Linked DNA regions of Catellatospora sp. TT07R-123. The protein of the gene in region 1 interacts with the protein of each later gene in a pairwise test. Links are inferred from orthologs where the notes say so. Each region holds a gene or a part of one and is shown on either strand. Other genes may lie near its edges. The genes, in order: Cs7R123_RS21610 and Cs7R123_RS17535.

Evidence for each region.
Region 2: the proteins of Cs7R123_RS21610 (region 1) and Cs7R123_RS17535 interact in binary tests that used the Escherichia coli proteins (3 or more experiments, as listed by UniProt). The link is inferred for Catellatospora sp. TT07R-123 from one-to-one orthologs.

The regions. Positions count from the first base shown.
Region 1 is NZ_BNEM01000002.1:282,414-291,793, reverse strand. The notes cover bases 2,218-5,217. They hold Cs7R123_RS21610 (sulfate/molybdate ABC transporter ATP-binding protein), read left to right. Parts: upstream 2,218-3,225; coding sequence 3,226-4,209; downstream 4,210-5,217. Other genes in these bases: Cs7R123_RS21600 (hypothetical protein), read left to right, coding at 4,947-5,217; Cs7R123_RS21605 (Rrf2 family transcriptional regulator), read right to left, coding at 4,298-4,714; Cs7R123_RS21615 (sulfate ABC transporter permease), read left to right, coding at 2,396-3,229; cysT (sulfate ABC transporter permease subunit CysT), read left to right, coding at 2,218-2,403. Also shown: Cs7R123_RS21630 (LLM class flavin-dependent oxidoreductase), read left to right, coding at 1-82; Cs7R123_RS21625 (sulfate ABC transporter substrate-binding protein), read left to right, coding at 527-1,558; more of cysT, read left to right, coding at 1,555-2,217; more of Cs7R123_RS21600, read left to right, coding at 5,218-6,341; Cs7R123_RS21595 (hypothetical protein), read right to left, coding at 6,386-6,820; Cs7R123_RS21590 (PP2C family protein-serine/threonine phosphatase), read right to left, coding at 6,918-8,111; Cs7R123_RS21585 (RNA polymerase sigma factor), read right to left, coding at 8,251-9,380. UniProt on the Escherichia coli protein: Part of the ABC transporter complex CysAWTP involved in sulfate/thiosulfate import. Responsible for energy coupling to the transport system.
Region 2 is NZ_BNEM01000001.1:4,058,321-4,067,603, forward strand. Bases 6,370-9,272 are described here. They hold Cs7R123_RS17535 (glutamate-5-semialdehyde dehydrogenase), read left to right. Parts: upstream 6,370-7,150; coding sequence 7,151-8,395; downstream 8,396-9,272. Other genes in these bases: proB (glutamate 5-kinase), read left to right, coding at 6,370-7,036; Cs7R123_RS17540 (prenyltransferase/squalene oxidase repeat-containing protein), read right to left, coding at 8,392-9,237. Also shown: Cs7R123_RS17495 (SigE family RNA polymerase sigma factor), read left to right, coding at 1-141; Cs7R123_RS17500 (hypothetical protein), read left to right, coding at 134-838; Cs7R123_RS17505 (NADH-quinone oxidoreductase subunit B), read right to left, coding at 848-1,369; Cs7R123_RS17510 (hypothetical protein), read right to left, coding at 1,416-2,435; Cs7R123_RS17515 (MFS transporter), read right to left, coding at 2,477-3,853; Cs7R123_RS17520 (gamma-glutamyltransferase), read left to right, coding at 3,882-5,279; Cs7R123_RS17525 (MGMT family protein), read right to left, coding at 5,423-5,716; more of proB, read left to right, coding at 5,912-6,369. UniProt on the Escherichia coli protein: Catalyzes the NADPH-dependent reduction of L-glutamate 5-phosphate into L-glutamate 5-semialdehyde and phosphate. The product spontaneously undergoes cyclization to form 1-pyrroline-5-carboxylate.

The DNA.
Region 1 (9,380 bases):
GTTCGGCACCCCGCATGGGCTGAGCCCGATGCGCGGCGTCGACCTGCTGGGCCGCCGCGTCCTGCCGACCCTGCGCGGCTGAGCGCCACCACGAAGGCCCGTGTCCGCCGACCCGGCGGCGCGGGCCTTCGTACCTTCGGCTGACCGGGAAGTTCGCGGGCGGAGTGCATGATGGCCGCACCCGGTACGTCCGGCGCACCGCCGGTCGCCCCTTCGGCGATGCGCCTATGGCCCATTCGGCTGTGCATTCTCGGGCATATCGGAAACTGCGGATGATGTTGATCGGCTGCGGAGCCAAAGTCTTGAAACCCTAGCGGTTTAGTGGGATATTCATTCCGTGGTCGAGCCGGACCGCGCCGCCACCTGGCGGAGGCGGCCGGAGCGTGGCATCGGTGCTGCGTGCGGTAACTCGATCGACCACCTGCACCTAGTCAGCTGCACCCCCCTTTCATTGCTGATAAACCGACCACACCGGACCGGTGGGGATCGGTGCGCTTCCGCGCGCCCCGAGGAGGACAGGTTCCGCATGAAGAACCGGATCAGAGCAACCGTCGCGCTCGCCGCTGCCGCCGTACTGGCGCTGTCGGCGTGCGGTGGCAAGGAAGACAACAGCGGCACGCCGGCTTCCGACACCACGCTGCACATCGTCGGTTTCGCGGTCCCCGAGCAGGCCAACAAGGCGATCGCCGCGGCCTGGAACAAGACCGACGCCGGTAAGGGCGTCAAGTTCCAGACCTCCTACGGCGCCTCCGGCGACCAGAGCCGCGCGGTCGTCAACGGACTGAAGGCCGACTACGTCCACTTCTCGGTCTCCAGCGACGTCACCCGCCTGGTCGACGCCGGTCTGGTCGAGAAGGACTGGAACGCCGGCCCCACCAAGGGCATCGTGTCCTCCTCGATCGTGGTGCTCGCGGTGCGCCCGGGCAACCCGAAGGGCATCAAGGGCTGGGACGACCTGATCAAGCCGGGCGTCCAGATCGTCACCCCGAACCCGGCCTCCTCCGGCTCCGCCCGGTGGAACGCGCTCGCGGCGTGGGGCCACATCACGGCCAACGGCGGCACCGACGCCCAGGCCACCGACTTCCTGACGAAGCTGTTCGCCAACGTCGTGTCGCTGCCCAGCAGCGGCCGCGACGCCACCACCGCCTTCCTCGGCGGCACCGGTGACGTGCTGCTGGCGTACGAGAACGAGGCCATCCTGGCCACCCAGGCGGGGGAGAAGTTCGACTGGGTCGTCCCGGCCACCACGATCCTGATCGAGAACCCGGGCGCCATCACCAAGAACGCCGACCCGAAGGCCAAGGACTGGCTGAGCTTCGTGCTCAGCAAGGACGGCCAGCGCCAGTTCGCGCTCAAGGGCTTCCGCCCGATCATCGAGGGTGTCGACACCACCGGCATCCAGGGCGTCAAGGACCCGGCCAACCCCTTCCCGACCCCGGCGAAGCTGCTCACCGTGAGCAAGGACTTCGAGAGCTGGTCGGCCCTGTCGAAGAAGTTCTTCGACGAGAAGGAAGGCCTCATCGTCAAGATCATCGCGGCCTCGGGCAAGGCCAAGTGACGGCGACGGCCCTCACGACGGATCGGCCGGCGGTCTCCCGCCGGCCGATCCGGCATGGACGCCCCCTGACCTGGGTCTCCGGGGTCGGCTTCGGCGTCACGATGCTCTGGTTCAGCCTGCTCGTCCTGATCCCCCTGACCGCCGTCGTCGTCACCGCGTCGACCGGCGGCTGGAGCGGGTTCTGGGACGCCGTCACCAACGAGCAGACCCTGGCCGCGATCGAACTGACCGTCGGCACCGCGTTCGCGGTGACGGTGGTCAACGTCGTCATGGGCACCCTCATCGCGTGGGTGCTGGTCCGCGACCGGTTCTTCGGCAAGCGGGTGCTGGAGGTCCTGATCGACATCCCGTTCGCCCTGCCGACGATCGTCGCGGGTCTGGTGCTGCTGGCGCTGTACGGGCCGAACAGCCCGCTGGGCGTCGACATCGCCAACACCCGCACCGCCGTCTTCCTGGCGTTCCTGTTCGTCACGCTCCCGTTCGTCGTCCGCACCGTGCAGCCCGTGCTGGCCGAACTGGACCGCGACGTGGAGGAGGCGGCCATGTCGCTGGGCGCGAGCCGGTTCACCGTGTTCCGCCGGATCATCCTGCCCAGCCTGACGCCCGCCATCGCGGCGGGCGCCGCGCTGTCGTTCGCCCGCGGCGTCAGCGAGTACGGCTCGCTCGTGCTGCTGTCGGGCAACCTGCCGATGAAGACGGAGGTCACCTCGGTGCGCATCCTCAGCAGCATCGAGAACGACAACCTCGACAGCGCCGCGGCGGTCGCCACGATCCTGCTGGTGATCTCGTTCATCGTGCTGGTCGTCGTCGACACCCTGCAGCGGAGGCTGGTGCGCCGTGGCTGAACTGTCCCACCGCCGCACCCGCACCCGCCGCGGCCCGATCGGCTACCTGATCCGCCTGCTCGTCATCGTCTACCTGTTCTTCCTGGTGGCGTGGCCGGTGTACCTGGTCGCCAAGAACGCCTTCGCCGACGGCACGGACAACCTGACCGGCCTGCTCGAAGACCCCGACATCGTGCACGCGCTGGGCCTGACCGTGCAGGTCGCGCTCATCTCCGTGGTGATCAACACGGTGTTCGGCGTCGGCATCTCGATCCTGCTGGTCCGCTACGACCTGCCGGGCAAGCGGTGGCTGAGCGCGCTGCTGGACCTGCCGCTGTCGGTCTCCCCGATCGTGGTCGGCCTGGCGCTGGTGCTCGTCTACGGCGGGCGCACCGGCTGGTTCGGCCCGGCCCTGGAAGGCGCCGGTTTCCAGGTCATCTTCGCCACCCCGGGCATCGTGCTGGCCACGGTGTTCGTGGCGCTGCCGCTGGTGATCCGCGAGGTCGTGCCCGTCCTCGAAGAGGTCGGCGAGGAGCAGGAGCAGGCCGCGCGCAGCCTCGGCGCCAACGCCGCGCAGACGTTCCTGCGGATCACCCTGCCGTCGATCAAGTGGGGCGTCATCTACGGCGTCGTGCTGAGCCTCGCCCGGTCGCTGGGCGAGTTCGGCGCGGTCAAGGTCGTGTCGGGCAACGTGCTCGGCGACACCCGTACCGCCACGCTGGTCGTGGAGGAGAAGTACCTCAACTTCGACAAGCCCGGCGCGTACGCCACCGCCTTCCTGCTCGCCCTCGTGGCGGTGGCCTGCATCATCGTCGTCTCCGCCCTCCGCCCTAAGGAAGACCGTTGAGCATCGAGATCACAGGAGTTTCCAAGCGTTTCGGGGACTTCGTCGCCCTCGACGACGTGTCCGTGAGCATCCCGTCCGGCGGGCTCACCGCCCTGCTGGGGCCGTCCGGCGGCGGCAAGTCGACGCTGCTGCGGATCATCGCCGGGCTGGAGACCGCCGACACCGGCCGGGTCGAGATCGAAGGCGTGGACGCCACCCGGCTGTCGCCGCAGAAGCGCAACGTCGGCTTCGTGTTCCAGCACTACGCCGCGTTCAAGCACCTGTCGGTGGCCCGCAACGTCGCGTTCGGCCTGGAGATCCGCAAGAAGCCCAAGGCCGAGATCCGCGACCGGGTCGACGAGCTGCTGAAGCTGGTCCACCTGTCCCAGTTCGCCGACCGGCTGCCCGCGCAGCTGTCCGGCGGCCAGCGCCAGCGCATGGCACTGGCCCGCGCGCTGGCGGTGCAGCCCAGCGTGCTGCTGCTCGACGAGCCGTTCGGCGCCCTGGACGCCAAGGTGCGCAAGGAGCTGCGCGACTGGCTGCGCCGCCTGCACGACGAGGTCCACGTCACCACGGTCTTCGTCACCCACGACCAGGAGGAGGCGCTGGAGGTCGCCGACGAGATCGTCGTGATCAACGAGGGCCGCGTCGAGCAGGTCGGTTCGCCCGACGAGCTCTACGACCGCCCGGCCAACGACTTCGTCATGCGGTTCCTCGGCCCGGTGACCGAACTCGGCGGCCGCCTGGTGCGCCCGCACGACCTGCAACTGCTGGTAGACAGCACCGATCCCGGCGCGGTGTCGGGTCGGGTCAGGCGGGTCACCCGCATCGGCTTCGAGATCCGGGTCGAGGTGGCGGTGGGCGACCAGGACGTCACGGTCACCCTCAACCGCAACGAGTTCCTTGCGCTGGGCGTGCAGGTCGGCTCCGACGTGCAGGTGCGGGTCGCGCCCGAGGTCGGCGCGGTGCAGAGCCGGTCGCAGGCGGTCGGCGCCGTCTGACCGTCGTACGAGGTGCCCAGGCCCGCGGGCCCGGCGGTGGACGTTGCTGTCGCCCACCGACGAACCCGCGGGCCGCCTCGTGCCGGCGTCAGCCGCCCGTCTCTGTCAGCTGATCCAGCAGGTCGCGCAGGCTCGTGCTGTTCAGCATGCCGCCAGCCGCCGCGTGCAGCGACCGCCAGAACAGCGGCAGCGCGCGGGCCGAGCCGACGTAGGTGATCGCGTGCGGCGGGCGGCCCCGGATGCTGCTGAGCTCGCCGCTGACGGCGCGCATGACGTCGCCGATGGAGATCAGCTCGGCGGGCCGGGCCAGGCTGTAGCCGCCGTCGTTGCCCGCCCGGCTGAGCAGGAGCTCGGCCCGGCGCAGGTCGTACAGCAGCGGGGGCAGGTAGGTCGCGGGGATGCCCTGCCGGGCGGCGAGCTGGCTGGTCGACACGTGCGCGCCACCGGCCGCGGCGATGGCCAGCATCGCCTGCACCGCGTAGTCGTGTCTGGCCGTGATGTGCACTGCCTCGCGCAATCCTGTTCGGACGGCAGGAACTATTCCTACTATTTCTATAGGTTATATGGTTGGTCGGGTCGGGCGCAATGCCGCAACCCGGACTGCGAAAGTTGTTCACCTACAACGCCGATATGAACAGTAGGGTATTGCGGTCCTGGTCGGACAGACACAGCGATCGGCAGGAGAACCTGTGCCCTCATCCGTTCCGCGCCGGCGCCCGCGCCGCACCGCACTAGCCTTGGTCCTCGGCGTGCTGGTCGCCGCCGCATCCCCCGCCGTCCCCGCGAGCGCCGGCTATCCGGAGTTCGGCCCGCCCGCCCCGCAGAACCCGGCGACCGCCCCCGCCGGAGGAGCCAGCAGCCACGGCGACAGCGCCTCGGCCAAGACCTTCGCCGAACCCGGACCGGCCGGAGCGCCGCTGACCGCCACCCGGGCCACGCTGCTGGCAGCCTGCCCGACCCTGCTGCACGGCGGCGACGGGCAACTGCTGGCCCTGTGCACCGACGTGCTCGGCCAGACCCCGGCGGTCCACCTGCTCGACCGCGGCACCGGCAACTCGCTGGCCAGGCTGTCCATCGCCAAGGGCAACCTGCTCGGCGGCGTCTACGCCTACCTCGACGACACCGACCAGGTCGTGGTCGTCGACGGCAACCGCGACCTGCTGCGCATCGCGCACAGCCGGGGCCTGTTCGGCATCTGGACCCTGCGCGTGACGCAGAAGGTGTCGCTGGCCGCCGCAGTGGCCGCCGACGACTCGGTGGTCGGCGTGCTGGCCGGCTACGACCGCCGGGTGTGGTTCATCACCGCCGCCGGCACCGTCGGGGTCTACGATCCGGCCACCGGCAGCGTGAACGCCTACCGTCTGCCCGCCGGCGAGCGCATCGCCAACAGCCTGTCCACGGTGCCCGCAGGCGTCGCCGTCACCAGCGACCACGCCCTGTACCTGTTCGCCGCCGACACCCCGGGCATCCCGGTGCTGCGCTGGCGCCAGGCGTACGACCGCGGCCCGGCCCGCAAGCCCGGCCAGCTCAGCTGGGGCAGCGGAGCCACCCCCGTCTTCTTCGGACCAGCGACCGGCACCGAGTACGTGGCGATCACCGACAACGCGTCTCCCCACATGAACCTGCTCGTCCTGCGCGCCGCCGACGGCACGGTGCTCTGCACGCGGCCGCTGTTCACCGGCAAGCCCGCCAGCGGCACCGAGAACGCGCCCGTGGCCGCCGGCCGCAGCGTGTTCCTCACCAACTCCTACGGTTACGACTACCCGGCCCTGCCCGACGACGCGGGCCCGAGCGTGCCCGAGGACGCCCCGTTCACCGGCGGCCTGACCCGCGTCGACGTCCGCGCCGACGGCACCGGCTGCGACGTGGTGTGGGAGACGGGCACCCGCTCGGCGGCGCTGCCCCGGCTGTCGACCGCCGACGGCAGGCTGTACACCGCGGTCCAGGACGGCCTGCTGGGCGACCTCGACCCGTTCTACTTCGCCGCCGTCGACGCCCGCACCGGGGCCGTGTCCGACCAGCTGCTGCTGGGCTCGGCCCTGGTCAACCCGCTTCAGACCGCGGGCACGTCCCGCAACGGGGTGTACTACCAGGGCACCGTCACCGGTGTCGTACGCATCGCCCGTCAATAGGGCGACGGCAGGCGTCCCGCCTCCGGACGGGGCGCCTGCCGGGATCAGCCCTCGGGCAGCGAACGGCCGGCGGGCACGAACAACAGCTCGCCGGGCTCGCTGGGGTGCAGCACCTGCTGCCAGCGCGCCTGCTGCTCGGGGCGCGGCATCCAGTCGGCGAAGGGCAGGTACCAGCACCGCCAGACGATCCGCAAGGCCAGGAACAGGCCGTAGAAGGGGATGAGCAGCAGCACGATGTCCCGCCACCGGTAGCCGACCCGCGTCGCGGGAACCCAGACCGCGAATCCGAGCAGCACCAGCGTGATCCGGGCGGCGGCCACACCGTCGGCCCGCACCGACAGCGCGTACAGCAGCAGGACCGCGACCTGATGGGCGACCACCAGCAGTGCCGCAGTCGTGACGGCCGTAAGCGCGACGCGCCACCCCCACGACCTGGGCCGCCTGCCCTCGGGCCTGGCGTTCGGCGAGGTCCTGACCATGAGTCCTCCTGCTCGGCTGCGGCCCGCAGGGTAACAACGCCCGGCATCCCGCCATCCGCCACCGATTCCCGCCCTGGGCACGCTCCACGGACGAGGGTCACAGCCGGACCCGGCGGGAGGCCTCGACCGACCATTCGACGAGCATCAGCGTCGCGTCGTCCCGGGGCGGCCCGACCTGGAACTGGGCCAGCTGCCTCGCCAGCTGCCGCAGGGTCTCCGGGGCCGGCAGCTCTGCCAGCTGCGCCCGCTCGGCGAGGTCGGCCAGCCGTTCCACCCCGAACGGCGTCCCGTCGCCGTCCCTTGCCTCGGTCACCCCGTCGGTGTAGAGCAGCAGCCGGTCACCGGGCTCCAGCGAATCCTCCCCGACCTCGCGGCGTGCGTCGCCCAGGCCGAGGGGCAGGCGTCGGCCGCCGTCAAGCTCACCGACGGTCCGGCTGCGCCGCAGCAGCAGCGGCGACGGGTGCCCGGCGTTGACGAAACGCAGCTCACCGCTGTCGGTGTCCAGCTCGCAGAACAGCCCCGTCACGAACGCGTCCCGGCCGAACTGCTCGGTCAGCGCCAGCTCAGCCTGGTCGACCATGCCGAGCAGGTCGGCCCCCCACCGCCGGGCCGCCCGGATCGCGCCCAGCGCCGTCACGGACATGACCGCGGCGGGCAGCCCCCGGCCGACCGCGTCCAGGACGAGGAACCGTACCCGAGGACCGTCGAGGGAGTAGTCGAACACATCGCCGCCGATGTCGTACCGCGGCTCCAGGATCGCGCTGACGACCACGCTCTCGGAGGCGAACGTCAGCGGCGGCAGCGTCGACCAGACCATCTCCCCGGCCACGGTCATGGGCTGGGTGCGCCGCAGCTGGCGCAGGGTGTCGCCGTAGGGCATCTTCACCGCGAACAGGTGCCCGGCGAGGTTGACGTAGGTCTCGCACCACTCCTGCGCCGCCGCGGGTCCACCCTCGTCCGCCACCAGCTCGACGACGCCGAGGCGCTCGGTGCCGTCCACGAGCGGGATCCAGCTGCGCTGGGGCGGTCCCCGGTCGGCGTGCTGCGTGGCGATCGCGGTGTATGCCCGGCCGGCGAGGCTGGTGTCGATGCTCAGCGAGGGCCCCAGCGGCTTGCCGCGTTCCGGCATCGGGCGCAGGCAGCGCTGCTCCACGTCGGCCAGGTAGCAGGTCGCCTGCATGCCCAGCGGCCGAAGTGCCGCGTTCACGCACTCGGCGACCTGCTCCGGCCGCGCGTGCTGGACGAGCTGCAGCAGATCGATGACGGCGGCGTGCCACGGGTCGTAACGCATACGGATCAGTCCGGCGGAGTGAAGGTCGGTTTGTCCATGATCAGGCAGTACCCGTCCACGCGGCGGGCCACACCTACCGCGAGCGGCGAGCTGGTGCACGCTGGCCGGGCCGGGCCGGGCCGGGCCGCGGCAGGCGGGGTCACCGAGCCTGGCCGTCGGCCAGACTCGCGAGCCGGCCGGCCAGGAAGGTCCGCTCGGCGTCGTTGGCGGTGAGGGCCAGGGCCCGGTGGTACGCCTCGCGCGCCTGCGCGCCGCGCCCGAGCCGGCTGAGCAGGTCCGCCTGCACCGCCGGCAGGTACTGGTAGTTCGCCAGGCCAGGGTCCGCCGACAGCCGCTCGACCTCGGCGAGGGCGGCCTCAGGCCCGGCGACCATGGCCAGCGGCACGGCCCGGTTCAGCGCGACGACGGGGGAGGGCCACACCCGCAGCAGCGCGTCGTACAGCTGCACGAGTTGCGGCCAGTCGGTCGCGTCATAGGTGGGCGCCTCGGCGTACAGCGCCGCGATCGCCGCCTGGAGCACGTAACGGCCGGGCGGCCCGGCGCGCAGCCCGGCCACGATCAGGTCGTGTGCCCGGGCGACGGCGGCGCGGTCCCAGCGGGCGCGGTCCTGGTCCTGTAGGCGCACGAGCCTGCCGTCAGCGTCGGTCCGGGTGGCGCTGCGGGCGTGGGTGACCAGCAGCAGGGCCAGCAGCCCGCGCACCTCGGGCTCGTCGGGCATCAGCTCGTGCAGCATCCGCGCCAGGTGCAGGGCGCGCTCGACCAGGTCGGCGCGCACCAGGTCCACGCCGGACGGTGCGGTGTGCCCGGTGGTGAACAGCAGGTGGACCACCGCGAGCACCGGCCGCAGCCGATCGGGCAGTTCGGCCGGCCGCGGCACCCGGTACGGGATACGCGCGCCGGAGATCTTCTTCTTCGCCCTGGTGATCCGGGCCGCCATGGTCGGCTCCGACACCAGGAACGCCCGCGCCACGTCGGCGGTGGGCACCCCGCACACCAGCCGCAGCGTCAGCGCGATCTGCGCCTCCTGCGCCAGCGCCGGATGGCAGCAGGTGAAGATCAGCCGCAGCCGGTCGTCGGGCACCCCGCCGTCCGGGTCCTCCTCGTCGCTGAACAGCCGTTCCATCGCCGCGTCCGCGACCGCCTCCTCGGGCTCCACCAGCAGCGGCAGCTTCGCCCGGAACGTCTGCTCGCGCCGGACGGCGTCCGTGGCGCGCCGCTTGGCCGCCGTGGTCAGCCACGCCGCCGGGTTGGCGGGCACGCCGTCGCGGG
Region 2 (9,283 bases), on another replicon or contig:
CTGGAGGATCTGCCGGTCGCCGAGGTCGCGGAGGTCATCGGGGTGGCCGAGGGGACGGTCAAGTCCTGGCTGCACCGGGCGCGGACGACGCTGGCCGGGCACCTGGCCGACGAGCACGCGGAGGAGGTGGACCGTGTCTGACCGCGACCCGCTGCGCGACGCGCTGGCCGGGACCGCCGACGCGGTGCGGCCGTTGCTCACCCCGCCCGGGGCGGACGCGGCGCGGCGCACGCTGCGGCGCCGCAGGCGCACCCGGCCCGCCGCCGCGGCCGTGCTCGCCGTGGTCGCGGTGCTCGGCCTGAGCCCGCTGATACCCGGCCGAGGCGGCCTTCCCGCGGTGGACACCAGCCCTTCGCCGGCTGGATCGTCGAACCCGTGGTGGTCGGTGGCGTCCGATTCCGCCGGCCCGAGCCTGTCGCCCAGCGAGGTGCTCAAGGGGGGAGCGCAGGCCCCGGGATCGCCGCAGCCAAAGGGAACCCCACGCTGTGTCAAGCGCGGGTACGTCTGGATCACCGGGCCCGGCGATCGCGGTTACCAGCTGTCCGGCATCGAGCAGGGCCAGCTCTACTACCGCATCTGCCCCGGTGAGACGATCCGCGTCTTCTGGGCGCAGTACCGCTACGAGCCCGACGGGTCGCAGAAGCTGTACGCCTCGCACGTCTACCTGCTCACCTACGCGAACCCGACCGTGTACGCCACGATCGACGAGCCTGCGGACTGCCACGGCGACCTGTACTTCGTCGCGGGCGGGCGATCGATCCGGCAGACCATCGCGCGAGGAGACCAGAACGCCTACGGCGACGACGCGCTGTCCGCCACGTTCTGGACGCCGTGCTGAACCGGACCGTCAGCGGCCCGGGTTGACCGGCGGCGCCAGCAGGGCGGCCGTGTCGGGACGGTGCACGCCGCCCAGGCCCGACTGCTCGGCGGCGATCTTCTCCTGGAGGCGCAGGATGCCGTGCAGCAGCGCCTCGGGGCGCGGCGGGCAGCCGGGGACGTACACGTCGACCGGGATGATCTGGTCGACGCCCTTGGTCACCGAGTACGAGTCCCAGTACGGCCCGCCGCAGTTGCTGCACGCCCCGAACGAGATGACGTACTTCGGCTCGGGCATCTGGTCGTAGAGCCGCTTGATGGCCGGGGCCATCTTGTCGGTGACCGTGCCCGACACGACCATCAGGTCGGCCTGGCGCGGCCCGTGCGCGAACGGGATCACGCCCAGCCGCATGAAGTCGTGGCGGCTCATGCTGCTGGCGATGAACTCGATCGCGCAGCAGGCCAGGCCGAAGTTGAACACCCACAGCGAGTAGCGCCGACCCCAGTTCAGCACGAACTTGATCGGGTCTCCGAGCACCGAGGGCAGGGCCATGGGCCCAGCCTAGACCTCCACCGGTGCCCGGCCACAGACCCGCGGCTCACTGGGCGGGTGCCACATACCCCAGCCAGGCGTCGACCTCCTGCTGGGTCAGGATGCGGTCCACCCGCGCCTGGGCGGTGATCGGGAACCGGCGCCCCGGCCGCCAGTGGCGGCTGTAGCGCGGCGTGTCCAGCATCAGGATCCGGGTGCCGCTGATCGCCGAGATGTCGGCCGGGCCGGTCTCGTTGCGCAGCACCGCGCCGGTCGCGTCGGACATGTGGAAGTAGTCGTCCACGTGCTCCAGTTCGGTGCCGTCGGGCCCGAACCGCATCACGTTGACCCAGCGCTGCTCCGGCCGCCGCCCCTCGACCAGGCCCGCGCCGACCAGCGCGTCGGCCAGCAGCACCTGGAGCTGGAAGTTGTCGGCGATGCCGCCGAGCCAGACCATCGCGCCGTGGCGGCTGGGCCGGTGCACCACCAGCACGTGCTCGTCGAGGATGCGCAGGGCCAGGATGAGCCGCATGAACGCGGGCGCCGTCGAGTGCAGCGGGTCGACCTGCGCCATCCAGGCGGCACGGTCGCCGAGCTGCGTGCGGGCGGTCTCGTGGTGCAGGCAGGCCACCGCGGCCAGCGCCCAGTGCGGCCCGTCGCGCCACGCCGCCAGCAGCGGCATCGCGGGCGCCGGGCCGATCGCAGCGCCGAGCATGCCGGTAGCGACGGTCATGCCGGCCTGGTCCCGCTCGGGCAGCGGGCGCCCGGGGAAGCGGGACAGCCAGGCGTCGAGGAAGGCGTGGGTGCCGGTCAGCGCCCCGTTCAGCCGCTCCAGCACGATCCGGGTGAGCGGGCCGGGGTCGGCGCCCAGCTCGACCATGGCGCCCGCGGCCGTGGCGGCGTTGGCGGCCACGAACGGCAGCGGCGCCGCCGCGATCGCCGGGGCCAGGTAGGCCACCGCCGGCGTCAGCTCGGCCGGGGGCACCTGCTGCGCGGCGCGCACCAGCGGGGCCACGGCCGTCAGCGCGGCCATCGGGTCACGCCCCAGCACCAGCTGATGGAACTGCTGCACCTGCTGCGAGAACATGGCACCCCTCCGTGGCTCGCCCGTACGCCACGGGCCGACTGTCACCTGCGGCTGGCAGCCGGTTCGGGATCGGTCACCGCGGGCATGTCGCCCAGGTCGTATCCGCGGAGCAGCACCAGTGCGATGCCCACGATAAGGCCCGGCACAACTGTGAATCCGAGCAGGACTCCGGTCCGCGCGGAGTCGGTCTGCGCGACCGCGGTTCCGGCCGTGGTGGAGATGTATCCGAACAGCTGGAGCACGACCCCGAAGATGAACGGGCCCAGCGCCAGGCCCAGGGTCTCCCCCGCGGTCCACACGCCGGTGAACACGCCCGCCTGCCGCTTGCCGGTGCGGGCGGTGTCGTAGGCGATGCAGTCGGGCAGCATGGCCAGGCCGAACAGCTGCTGCCCGGCATAGCCGAAGCCGATCACGGCGATGACGGCGTACACGGCCCAGTGCGGCAGCACCGGTGCCGCGACCAGCGCCAGGGTCGCCACGGTCAGCGTGATCGAGGCGACCACGTACCCCTTGAGCTTGCCCAGCCGCTCGCCCACCCGGCGCCAGAGCGGCATGACCACCAGGGCGGGGCTGACCACGACCACGAACAGCGTGGTGGTGGTGCCGGGGTCGCCGAGCACGTGCCGGGCGAAGTACTCGACCCCGCCGAGCATGCAGGCCACGCCGGTGGCCTGGACCACGAAGCAGGCGACCAGCACCCGGAACGGGCGGTTGGCCGCCACCACCTTGAGCTGCGCCCGCAGCGACGGCTCGCTGGCGGTGATCACGCCGGTCGGCGCCTTGGCGGTGCTGAAGAAGGCGAAGAGGGTGCCGCAGACCATGATCGCGGCGACGAACATGCCCATCCAGCGGTAGCCGGGGAGGCCGCCGCCGGTGGAGTCTCGAATGATCGGCGCGAGCGCGCCGGAGACCAGGATCGAGGTGGCGAGCAACGCGACCCGCCAGGTCATCAGCCTGGTGCGTTCGTCCGGCGAGGAGGTCATCTCGGCGGGCATCGCGACGTACGGCACCTGGAAGAAGCCGAACGCGGTCGCGGTGAGCAGGAACATCACCACGACGTACAGCCCCGACAGGTCGGAGAACCCGAGAGGAGCAGCGAATATGCCGGCAAACAGCGCCGCCATGGCGAGCCCGGCGAACAGCAGGTACGGCCGGCGGGCGCCCCAGCGGGTCTGGGTCCGGTCGGAGAGCCGGCCCACCACCGGGTTGAGCACCACGTCCCAGGCCTTGGGCAGCAGCACCAGCAGGCCCGCCAGACCTGCGGCGACACCGAGGGTGTCGGTCAGGTACGGCAGCAGCAGCAGGCCGGGCACGGTGCCGAACGCCCCGGTCGTCAGCGAACCGAGGGAATATCCGATGCGAACATGCGTGGGAAGCGCTTCGCCCGGAGCCTCCATCACCTCCACACTGGATGTCATGAGGGCGGATGGTACGGGAGGCAGTTGAATGCGGGTACCTGCCGGTGTGGCAGCGGGCCATCCGGCTACCGCTGAAATAGGCCTTCGGATACTCCAGATGGGCGGATCGGCCGCCGACGCGGCGGTCGCCGCGGTCTTCGCCGCCTGCGTGGGAGAGACCGTTTTCACTGGCCTGAGCGGTGGCGGCTTCGCCACATACTTCGAAGCTTCGACAGGGCGGGTTTCCTGCCTTGATTTCTTCGTCGCAATGCCTGGTTTGGATGCGGATCGTAAGTCAGGGCCGATGCGGCCGATCTCGGTCGCCTTCGGGGAGGTGCCGCTGCCGTACGAGATCGGCGGAGCGTCCGTCGCGGTGCCCGGCGTGCCCGCCGGGTGTGGCGAGATTCACGCCCGCTGGGGCGTGCTGCCCTGGTCCGAGATCGTCGCGCCCGCGGTCGAACTGGCGCACACCGGGACGCCGATCCCCGAGGCGCACGCCGTCACGCTGCCGTCGCTGCTGGAGGCGATGCTGCTCGACCAGGGCCTGCCCGCGTACGCCCCCGGCGGGCGGCTGCTGCGCGGCGGCGAGATGCTCTACCACGCCGGGCTGGCCGACGCGCTGACCATGATCGCCTCGGACGGCCCGTCCGCCTGCTACACCGGCAAGATCGGCGCGAGCATCGTCGAGGCGGTCCGCGCCGACGGCGGCGCGCTCGGACCGCTGGACCTCGCGTCATACCGCGTGCTCGACCGCGAGGTGGCCGGGGCGCCGCTCGGCGGGCGCACCGTGCTCGGCCGCGCCGACCTCAACCGCGTCATCGACACCATCCGCTCACTACCCGCCGACCTGGCCGAACTCGACCGCGGCGGCCGCGCCGTCGCCCTGGCCGACGCCCTCGACGTGCGCCGGCGACTGGACAAGCTCGGCAACACCACCAACGTCACCGCCGTCGACGAGGCGGGCAACGCCTGCGTCGTCACCACCACGCTCGGGCTCGGCTCCGGCATCTGGCTGCCCGGCCTCGGCATCCACCTCAACTCGATGCTCGGCGAGGGCGAGCTGATCGCGGGCGATCTCGCGCCCGGCGAGCGGATGGGCTCGATGATGTGCCCGCTGATCGTGCTCGACCGGGGGAACCTGCAACTCGCGCTGGGCTCGGCGGGCGGCTCGCGGATCCGGTCGGCGCTGCTGAACACGCTGGTGGGCGTACTGATCGAGGAGCTGGACGTGGCTGCCGCCGTGACCGCGGCCCGGCTGCACCCGCTCGACGAGGTCGTCCACGTCGAACCGGGGTACCCGGCCGACGCCGCCGACGCCCTCACCGCCGCCGGCTACACCGTCAACCGCTGGCCGTCCCTCAACCACTACTTCGGCGGGGTGTCCGCCATCGGCCTGTCCGGCGCCGCCGCCGACCCCCGCCGCAGCGGAACAGCCCTCCTCCTCTAACCCCACCGCCCACGGCCCCGCCCACCGGCCCCCGCCCACCGGCCTCCCCGTCGATCATGAACTTGTGGCACGGCTCGACGGTGTGTCGCGGGCACAGCCTCCTGATCGACAGATGGGCGGCCGGTGGGCGCGCGGTCGGGGGTTCAGTTGATGTGGGTGGCGGCGACGTGGGCGCCGCGGAAGGTGACGCCCTCCGCCTGGAGGCGGCGGCGGGCCTCGTTCTCGTGCCCCGGAGGCAGACGGCCGCCCGCCCCGACGACACGGTGCCAGGGCACCCCGCCGCCGTGGCGGGCCATGATCGTGCCGACCCGGCGGGCCGAGTTGCGGCCGGACTCGTCGGCCAGAGCGTCCGCCACCGCCCCGTAGGTCATCACCCGTCCAGGTGGAATCTGCTCCACCAGGCGCAGCACGGCTTCGGTGTACTCCTCGGGCGTCATGCCGCCAGGCTAGTTCCCAGCCCGCCGCCGCCGACCCGCCCCGCCAGCGTCCGCCGCTCGGTCGATCAGGAGCCTGTGCACGGGACACGCCGTCGAACCGTGCCATAAGTTCATGATCAACGCTGAGGGAAGGGCGCGGGCCAGTGGGTGGGATGGGGGCGGGGTGGGGGTGGGTGGGGTGGGCAGAATGGGGGCATGCGGGACGTGGTCACGCGGAGTAAGCGCGTGGTGGTGAAGGTGGGGTCGTCGTCACTGACGACGGCTGCCGGGGGGTTGGACCCCGACAGGCTCGGGGCGCTGGTGGCGGCGGTGGCCGCGGCCGAGCGGCCGGGCGGGGCGCGGCGGGAGGTCGTGCTGGTGTCGTCCGGGGCGATCGCGGCGGGGCTGGCGCCGCTGGGGCTGGCCCGGCGACCGCGGGACCTGGCCACGCAGCAGGCTGCGGCCAGCGTGGGCCAGGGACGGCTGATGCACGCGTACACGGAGGAGTTCGGGCGGCACGGGCGCACCGTCGGCCAGGTGCTGCTGACCGTCGACGACGTGACCCGGCGGGCGCACTACCGCAACGCGTACCGGACGCTGCGCAAGCTGCTCGACATGAACGCCGTCCCGATCATCAACGAGAACGACACGGTCGCCACCGAGGAGATCCGGTTCGGCGACAACGACCGGCTCGCCGCCCTGGTGGCCGCGCTGGTGCAGGCCGACCTGCTGGTGCTGCTGTCCGACGTCGACGCGCTGTACACCGGCCACCCCTCGCACCCGGACTCGCGGCGGATCGACGAGGTCACCGACTTCGCGCGGCTGCGGTCGGTCGACGTGAGCGGCGCGGGCAGCGCCGGGGTGGGCACCGGCGGCATGGTGACCAAGGTCGAGGCGGCCCGGATCGCCAGCGACGCGGGCATCCCGGTGGTGCTCACGGCCGCGCCCATGGCCGCCGCGGCCCTGTCCGGCGAGTCGGTGGGCACGCTCTTCCACGCCGCGGGGGTACGGGCCACCGCCCGCCTGCACTGGCTGGCCCACGCCACCACGGCGCGCGGCCGCCTGCACCTGGACCCGGGCGCGGTCTCCGCCGTCGTGGAGCGCCGCGCCTCGCTGCTGCCGGCCGGGATCACCGCCGTCGACGGCGCGTTCACCGCGGGCGACCCGGTCGACCTGGTGGACTCCGGCGGCCGCCCGGTCGCCCGGGGACTGGTCAACTACGACGCCCTCGAACTGCCGGGCCTGCTGGGCCGCTCCACCGGTGAGCTGGCCGCGACGCTCGGTCCCGCCTACGAGCGCGAGGTCGTCCACCGCGACGACCTCGTCCTGCTCCAGGCGTGAGAAGGGCACCTTGTTATCGCAATACGTGGCGGAAGGGCACTTTCCCATCGCTTTCGGCGCGAGGGAGCGCGGGGCGGGCGGCGGAGTGCGGCGAGTGACTGAGGAGCGGTGCGCATGAGTGTGATCGAGCAGGCGGGGCGGGCCCGGGAGGCCGCCACGGTGCTGGCGACGGCGTCGCGGGCGGTGAAGGACGCGGCGCTGCTGGTGATGGCCGAGGCGCTGTCGTCGCGTACCGCCGAGATCCTGGCGGCGAACGAGCTGGACGTGGCCGCGGCGCGCGAGCAGGGCACGCCCGAGTCGACCGTGGACCGGCTGGCGCTGAACGCGTCGCGGCTGGCCGGGATGGCCGAGGGCCTGCGCCAGATCGCGGGCCTGCCGGACCCGGTCGGCGAGGTGGTCCGGGGCGGGACGCTGCCCAACGGGCTCCAGGTGCGCCAGCTGCGGGTGCCGTTCGGCGTGGTCGGCATCATCTACGAGGCGCGGCCGAACGTCACCGCCGACGCCGCCGGGCTGACCCTGAAGTCGGGCAACGCGGTGCTGCTGCGCGGCTCGGGTTCGGCGGCCCGCTCCAACGCGGCGATCGTGGCGGTGCTGCGCGACGCGCTGGCCGCCGCCGGCCTGCCCGCCGACGCGGTGCAGCTGGTCGACTCGTCGACCCGGGACACGGTCAAGGAGCTGATGCGCGCCCGCGGCCTGGTCGACGTGCTGATCCCGCGCGGCGGCGCGTCGCTGATCCGCACCGTGGTCGAGGAGTCGTCGGTGCCGGTGATCGAGACCGGGGTCGGCAACTGCCACATCTACGTCGACGAGTCGGCCGACCTGGACATGGCGCTGAACATCCTGCTCAACGCGAAGGTGCAGCGGCCGTCGGTGTGCAACTCGGCCGAGTCGCTGCTGGTGCACGCGGCGGTGGCCGACGCGTTCCTGCCCCGGGCGCTGGCGGCGCTGCGCGGGCACGGCGTGACGGTGCACGGTTCACCGGAGGTCGCCGCGTACGACGGCACCGTCGTGCCCGCGACCGAGGAGGACTGGGGCACCGAGTACCTGGCGCTGGAGCTGTCGGCGCGCGTGGTGCCGTCGCTGGACGAGGCGGTGGCGCACATCCGCCGCTACGGCTCGGGCCACTCCGAGGCGATCATCACGACCTCGCTGCCGGCCGCGAACCGCTTCACCGCGCACGTGGACGCGGCCGCCGTGCTGGTCAACGCCTCGACCCGGTTCGTCGACGGCGGCGAGCTCGGCTTCGGCGCCGAGATCGGCATCTCGACGCAGAAGCTGCACGCGCGCGGCCCGATGGGCCTGCCGGAGCTGACCAGCACCAAGTTCGTGATCACCGGCGAGGGGCAGGTGCGCGGCTAGCGGATCGCGCGGATGACGTTCAGGGTGAGGTGCACGTCGAACGCGTCACCCTGTTCGGAGTCCCAGCCGCCGTCGGTGCGCTGCGTCTCGGCCAGCCGCTTCTTCGCCGCGATCATGGTCCAGTCGTCGGCGGAGACGCCGACCCGGCGCATCGTGGCGGCCATCGCGGCCGCGTCGACCGGCGCCATCCGGGGCAGCCGCTCGCCGAGCACCGACTGCATCCGGGCGGCCTCGTAGTACATGTCCTGCCGGTACATCACCGCGGCGCCCAGCCAGCCCGTCATCAGGTACGACGGCCAGGTGCCGTCGGCGTTGAGGCTGTTCTTGATGAAGTCGGCGCCGCGCGCGGCGGAGTCCGCGTACGGGATGGGCGTGTTGTCGCCGTAGGGCAGGGTGGCCCGGAAGTCGAGGCCGAACACGGTCAGCCAGAAGGTGGCCGTCGCGGTCATGTACAGGGTGGCCTCGGGGTCACCCGGCTGCGCCCACTCGGGGGCCTCGGGCGCCAGCTCCTTGACCTCCTGCCAGCTGCCGTCGGGTGCCTGGCGGCCGCCCAGCCAGTCCAGCGCGCGCTGGGCCGCCGGACGCCCGAGGGCGCCGAGGTCGTCCAGCTGGTCGATCCGGTAGCAGGTGACGTCGATCGAGGCGATCTTCCCGCGCTGCGAGGTCGGCCAGCCGCCACTGGGAAGTTGACCGGCTTCCATGGCCGAGACGACGTCATCACTCGGCATGACCCCGGTACGCAGGTACGACAGGCGTGCCCGGTCCACCGGGTCACCCTTCTTCACCACGAAACCGATTGCCGCGTCGAGATCCACCACGGTCATCGAGGGTACGTGTCCCATCCGGTAGTCGACCTCAGGAGGTCGGTCAAGGTCAACAGCACGCTAG